2 regions of the Micromonospora sp. NPDC051141 genome follow, and region 1 is predicted to be linked to the other one. Evidence: riboswitches for the same ligand, from Rfam matches in the RefSeq annotation. Region 1 holds a riboswitch; the other holds the start of a gene.
What was found. A riboswitch is a leader RNA that binds a small molecule or an ion and turns the genes downstream of it on or off. The one in region 1 is predicted to bind S-adenosylmethionine.

Region 1 (3,395 bases):
AGTGGCCACCCGGACACAAGCTGCCCTCCACCAAGGAGTTGGCTGACCTGTATGAGGTGGGCAGTCAGTCCACTGTGCGGCAGGCCATCACGATCCTGATCGAGACCGGAGAGTTGTACGGCCACCAGGGTCTGGGTGTGTTCGTGCCGGATGCTGCCGAGTGACGGGCTGACCGGCTACAGCGGATTGTCCGGCGTAACGGCCGAGGAGGGCGGAGCGCTCGGCGTGACCGGTTTCGTGGTCGGGTCCGGGTCGCGGCGCTTCCAGGCGCTGACCCCGAGCCGGCCGGTGTTGCCGAGGTCGATCGTCCCGTCCAGCGCCACCTCGTACGCCGGCCTGCCGGCCACCGACGCGACGTCGAGCTGGGCGCCCTCGGTGGCCACCACGGCCGGATCGGTGACCGTGTTACGCCAGAGCAGCGCGGCGCCGGCCCGTTCGCCGGGGCGCAGCACGAGCCGGGTGGGTGGGGCGTCGAAGCCGGAGGTGATCCCGGTCGCGCCCGGGATGATCCTGACCTTGATCGGGTCCCCGTCGGCGTCCCGCAGGCTGACCGCCGGGTAGCCGCGCAGCGCGTACGGCTGGGTTCCGCAGTTGACCAGGTCCAGGCCCATGGCCCGCAACCCCATCGCGGCGCTCACGCCCAGCTCGGTGATCCGGATGCCCTCCGGGGTGCAGGCCACCGAGGGGGACGGCGCGACCTCGGCCCCCGGCCGCTCCGGTGGCGTGGGCAGCGGGTCGACCGGTGCCGGCGTCCCGGCGCAGCCCGCCAGCAGCGCAACCCCGGCGAGCCCTCCGACAAGGCCGGCCGAACGTCGCATCCAGCGATCATGTCACCCCTGCGTCCGTCCTGCGGCCCGCCACCTCCCGGCGATCATGAGGTTGACGGCGGACGGCATCCGATTTGTCGCCGGCAACCTCATGATCGATCGAGGTCAGGGGCGGGAGGCGGGATCGGTGGGGCGGCCCACTGCGTGGGACCCCGGGTGGCGGCGCGGCGGACGGCGCATAGACTCGACGCCACAACTGCATACCTCATCCAGAGGGGCTGAGGGATACGGCCCGACGACGCCCCGGCAACCACCCGCACGCTCGACGTCGAGCGCCCTGCGGGCAGGTGCCAATTCCGTCCCCGCCGCACCCGGCGATGCGGGGAAAGATGAGAGGAATTTCCTCGACATGACGTCGACGCTCTCCGCCGTCCCCGGCATCGACACCTCCCGCAGCCCGGCCCGCGCCCTGGTCTGTCGCGCCTGTTCCGCGCGCTACCCGCTGGCCGCCCAGCACGCCTGCTACGAGTGTTTCGGCCCGCTGGAGGTCGACTACGACACCGCCGCCCTGGCCGCCGTCACCCGGGAGCAGATCGAGGCCGGCCCGAACAGCATCTGGCGCTACGCCGCCCTGCTCCCGGCCGGTCAGGACCCGGCCACCCGGGTCACCCTCGACCCGGGGCTGACCCCGCTGGTCGCCGCCGGCCACCTCGCCGCCGAGCTGGGCATCACCGCGCCGCTGTGGGTGAAGGACGACAGCGCCAACCCCACCCACTCGTTCAAGGACCGGGTGGTGTCGGTGGCGCTGACCGCCGCCCGGGCGCTCGGCTTCACCCGCTACGCCTGCGCGTCCACCGGCAACCTGGCCAACTCGGTCGCCGCGCACGCGGCCCGTGCCGGGGTGCCATCGGTGGTCTTCATCCCCAGTGACCTGGAGCAGGGCAAGGTGGTCACCACCGCCGTCTACGGCGGTGACCTGGTCGCCATCGACGGCTCGTACGACGACGTGAACCGGCTCTGCGGCGAACTGGTGGAGACCGACGAGTTCGAGGACACCGCGTTCGTCAACGTGAACGTGCGGCCCTTCTACGCCGAGGGCTCCAAGACGCTCGGCTACGAGGTGGCCGAGCAGCTCGGCTGGCGGATCCCGGCCCAGGTGGTGATCCCGATGGCCAGTGGCGAGCTGCTCACCAAGATCGACAAGGCGTTCACCGAGCTGGTGGAGATCGGCCTGGTCGAGGCGCCGGCCGGCGGCTGGAAGGTGTTCGGCGCGCAGTCCGCCGGCTGCAACCCGATCGCCACCGCGCTGCACGACGACCGCGACACCATCGTCCCGGTCAAGCCGACCGGCATCGCCAAGTCGCTCAACATCGGCGACCCGGCCGCCGGCGTCTACGCGCTGGAGGCGGTCCGCCGCACCGGTGGCTGGATGGAGTACGCCGACGACGACGAGATCCGCGCCGGGATCACGTTGCTGGCGCGTACCACCGGCGTGTTCGCCGAGACGGCGGGCGGCGTGACGGTGGCGGTGCTGCGCAAGCTGGTGGAGTCGGGCCGGCTGGACCCGGCCGCGGAGACGGTGATCTTCAACACCGGCGAGGGCCTCAAGACGCTTGACGCGGTGGCCGCCGCCTCCGGCCCCACGCACCGCATCAAGCCCAGCCTCCGCGCCGCCCGCGACGCCGGCCTCCTGGGCTGACCCCCACCCCGATCCCCCCACCCCACCCCACCCCACCCCCGCCGGCCCGCCGGCCCGCCGGCCCGCCGGCAGGTTGATCAAGGAGTTTGCGTCAGCGCGTGGGACTGACCCGACGCAAACTCCTTGGTCAACTCGCGAGCCGGGCGGGCGGGCGGCCGAGCGCGGCGGGTGGGGGGCCGAGCGTGGTGGCGGGTGGCCGAGCGTGGTGTGGTGGGGCTCGCCCGGGAGGGGGATCGCGGGCGACCAGGGGTGACGGGGGATGTGCGGCGCGTGTCGGAAAACTGTCACCGCAGGACTTGACGGCAGGAACCGGACGGCGCAAGATGCTCGGTGCGGGAGGGCATTCGCCGGAGACTTTTCTAAGTTTTGCGACCCAACGCCGGAGGCGTTGTGCGGACGTCCCTCCCGACCAACGTAGGACAGGGCCAGCGGAAAACCGCTGGCCCTGTCGCTTCTTCCGGGGCAGGCTCGCCGCCATGGGCCTGACCGTCACCCCGCTGGACGCGGCCGACCTGCCGACGCTCGACGCGGCGTACCGGATCGCGGAAGCGGCCCGCGCCGTCGACGAGCCGGACCTGCCGCCGACCTGCCGGCGGCGGTTCGAGGCGCTGCTCCGGCACCCGATGCCCGGCATCGACGGGCGGTGGCTCGTCGCCCGCCTCGACGGCGAGCCGGTCGGCTGGCTCCGGCTGCACCTGCACACGCTGGAGAACACCGAGAACGCCAGCGTCGAGCTGGTGGTCGACCCGACCCACCGGCGGCGCGGGATCGGGCGCGTGTTGCACGAGCACGGCGTACGGCTGTTCCGGGAGCACGGCGGCAAGCGGTTGGTCGGCTCCACCGCCGCCGCGCTGCCCGGCGAGGAGGACCGGGAACTCCCCGGCGCCGCGTTCGCCGCCGCGATGGGCGCGAGGGCGGCCAACGCCGAC
Region 2 (3,395 bases), on a different contig from region 1:
CCGCTGGCTGGCCAGCAGGCCGAGGAAGTAGACCAGGCTGGAGTCCTTGATCAACGCGATGAGCTGGTTGACCCAGGCGGGCAGCACCCGGCGTACGCCCTGCGGGATGATCACCAGCCGCATCGACTCGGCCCAGGAGAAGCCGAGCGCCCGGGCGCCCTCCAACTGGGCGGTCTCCACGCTCAGAATGCCGGCCCGGAAGATCTCGCCGAGGTAGGCGGCGGCGATGAGCGACAGCGCCAGCACGCCCAGCGGGTAGGGGTTCGGGCCCCACACCTCCATGCCCAGCGGCGCGAGGCCGACGCCGATGAGCAGGATGGTGGCCGCGGCCGGCAGGCCGCGGAACACGTCGGTGTAGACCCGGGCCGGCCACCGCAACCATCGGGTACGCGAGATGCCGGCGACCGCCAGCAGCATGCCCAGCACCGAGCCGAGCAGGGCGGCGGAGGCGGCCAGGACCAGCGTGTTCGGCAGCCCGACGGTCAGCATCTCGGGCAGCGCCTCGCGCATCGACCCCCAGTCGAAGAACGTCTCCCAGAGGGTGCTCAGTGGATCCATGTCCGCTCCGTCCGTCCCGCTCGTGCCCGGTTACCGACTCAGGAGGCCGCCGACGGCGACGGCACGGCGACCGATCCGCTGCCGGGGGTGAAGTCGGCCGGGATCGGCCGCCCCGGGTAGTACCGCTCCTGGAGGCGGCTCCAGGTGCCGTCGGCGATCACCTGGTCGAGGCCCTTGTCCAGCGCCTCGCGCAGTCTGTCGTTGCCCTTCGCCACCGCGTACGCGGTCGGCGCGGGGCTGAGCTGCTTCGCCGCGACCTTGATCTTGCCGGCGCTGTCGGCCGCGGACTTGTCGCCGATCTCGGCGGGCGCGATCCAGGCGTCGGCGGTGCCGGCCTTGAGCTGGTTGACCGCGCCGTTGTAGTCGGGCACCCGCACCGGGTTCAGCTTCTCCCTGGTGGCGAAGTCGTCCTGCACGGTGCCCTGGACCACCACCACGCGCTTGCCGGCGAGCTGGTCGAAGCCGGTGATCGCGGAGCCGGCCGGCACGTCCAGGCCGAAGTAGCCGAAGTCGTAGCCGTTGCCGAAGTCGACGGTCTTCTTCCGCGCCTCGGTGACCGTGATCGAGGAGCTGCCCACGTCGAACTTGCGGTTGTTGACCTGGGCGAGCAGCGCGGAGAAGTCGGTGCCGACGAACTCCACCCGCAGGCCGACCTTCCCGGCGACGGCGCGCAGCAGGTCGTTGTCGAAGCCGGTGAACTCGCCGTCCTTGAGGAAGACGTTCGGCGGGGCGTCGGTGAGCGTGCCGGCCCGGATCACACCGGGTTGCCGCAGGCCGTACGGGTTGTCGGCCGCGTCGTCGGCCGACCCGCCGCAGGCGGTCAGCGCGGTGGCGGCGAGCACGGCGGCGGCGCCGAGCGCGGCGACGCGGGTCAGGGCGGTACGGATACGCACGATGTCTCTCCAGAGTGGACGAACACGCGGGACGCGTGCCGGTGCCGGCGCCGCCAGGCACGGCGGAGCCGGAAGGGTGGATCGGAAAGGGTGGAGCGGTCGCTCAGCGCGCGTCGCGACAGCGGTCGCTGCACACCCGCATCAGGTCGACGTGGCGACGCCTGACCAGCGCGGGGCCGGTCCGGATGGGGGGTGGTGCGAACATGGGTCTCCCTGGTCCGTCGGTGCTGACCTGGGTGCCAGGCCACGCTTGCGCCGACTGCGGCCGGCGCCTGGTCCTCACCCGGAGCACCCCACCGTGGCGGAGGGTTGCCGGCCAGCGAGCCGGGGCTTGACGCTGGCGCTCATGACCTGCCGAAAGGCTAGCAGCACCGGTGCGCCGGTCGTCCAGCCGTTATGACCACCCTCACGGCCGCGCCTTACCGGGCGGCTCCGGCCACCGGGACGCAGAATGGCCGGATGACCTCCCCGCGGGTGACCCTCGACGATCTCGGCGCCTGGCTGATCAAGGGCAACGCGGAGAAGACGGACCTGGCCGCCCGCTTCGCCGCCGACCCGACCGTGACCGGCTGGTGTGTGCGTCCCGGCTACCGGATCCGCCTGATGCGCGCCGGCCAGCCGGTGGTGTTCTGGGCCAGCGGCAGCCGGGGCCGACTCCCGTACGGCGTGTGGGGTCTGGGTCGGGTGGCCGGCGAGCCGCAGCCGGGGGAGCCGGGCGGGCCGTGGACGCTGCCGCTGGACCTGACCGTCCTCGACGAGCCGCTGCGGGTGCGTCGTGACGTGCTGCGCGCCGACCCCCGGCTGGCCGGCGCGGAGGTCTTCCGGCAGCCGCAGGCGGCGAACCCGTCCTACCTGACCGTGGCGCAGTTCGCGGCCGTGCGGGAGTGCCTGCCGGGCTAGGTGTTGCTATGCAACAAAGTGCATAGCATGATGGCCGGCATGTCGCTGGAGCACGCCATCCTCGTCTCGCTGTTGGAGCAACCCGCCTCCGGCTACGAGCTGGCCCGTCGCTTCGACCGCTCGATCGGGCGCTTCTGGACCGCCACGCACCAGCAGATCTACCGGGTCCTCAAGCAACTCGCCGAGGACGACCGGATCACCGGTGAGGAGATCGGTCAGGAGGGCTTGCCGGACAAGAAGCTCTGGTCGGTCACCCCGACCGGCCGGGCCGCGCTGGTCGGCTGGCTGCACGCTCCGGTGCGCCCGGAGGCGGTCCGGCACGAACTGGCCGTCAAGATCCGGGGCGCCGCGTTCGACGACGCGGCCGGGCGCGCGCTCCTGGTCGCCGAGGTCGAGCGCTACCGCGGCGACCACGAGACCGTCCTCGCCGGCTACCTGGCCGGCGAGCGCCGCGACTTCGGCTCCGCCGCACCCGACGCCCGGGCGGCGTTGCAGCACGTGGTGCTGCGCGGCGGCATCGCGTACGAGCGGATGGTGCTGACCTGGCTGGACGACGTCCTGGCCACCCTCCGCGACCTCGACCCGGAAAGGCCCCCCGCGTGAGCGACCCGCTGCTGTTCCATCCGCACCACTACGACCCCGCCGACCTCGACGAGACCTCGCGGCGGCTGCTGCGCGCCACCATCGACTGGTTCGAGACCCGGGGCAAGCGCGCCCTGGTCGACAGTTACCACGCCCGCGAGTGGTACGCCGACTTCCTCGACTTCGCCGCCCGGGAACGCCTCTTCGCCACGTTCCTCACCCCGTCCGCCGACGGCGGCGACGACGCCGACAAGCGCTGGGACACCGCCCGCAACGCCGCGCTCAGCGAGATCCTCGGCTTCTACGGGCTCGGCTACTGGTACACCTGGCAGGTCACCGTGCTCGGCCTCGGGCCGGTGTGGCAGAGCGGCAACGCCGCCGCCCGGGCCCGTGCCGCCGAGCTGCTCGACCAGGGGCACGTGATGGCGTTCGGCCTCTCCGAGCGTCCGCACGGCGCCGACA

Region 2: another riboswitch for S-adenosylmethionine. It lies ahead of ACIA6B_RS18670 (ABC transporter substrate-binding protein); the one in region 1 lies ahead of thrC (threonine synthase).

What each region holds. Positions count from the first base shown of each region.
Region 1 is NZ_JBITFD010000007.1:81,258-84,652, reverse strand. It holds gene ACIA6B_RS15495 (winged helix-turn-helix domain-containing protein) at 1-164, shown strand, start outside; gene ACIA6B_RS15490 (DUF4232 domain-containing protein) at 177-818, opposite strand; SAM riboswitch class I at 1,030-1,163, shown strand; gene thrC (threonine synthase) at 1,177-2,466, shown strand; gene ACIA6B_RS15480 (GNAT family N-acetyltransferase) at 2,943-3,395, shown strand, end outside.
Region 2 is NZ_JBITFD010000009.1:139,976-143,370, forward strand. It holds gene ACIA6B_RS18665 (amino acid ABC transporter permease) at 1-558, opposite strand, end outside; gene ACIA6B_RS18670 (ABC transporter substrate-binding protein) at 597-1,451, opposite strand; SAM riboswitch class IV at 1,693-1,803, opposite strand; gene ACIA6B_RS18675 (hypothetical protein) at 1,911-2,351, shown strand; gene ACIA6B_RS18680 (PadR family transcriptional regulator) at 2,391-2,954, shown strand; gene ACIA6B_RS18685 (acyl-CoA dehydrogenase family protein) at 2,951-3,395, shown strand, end outside.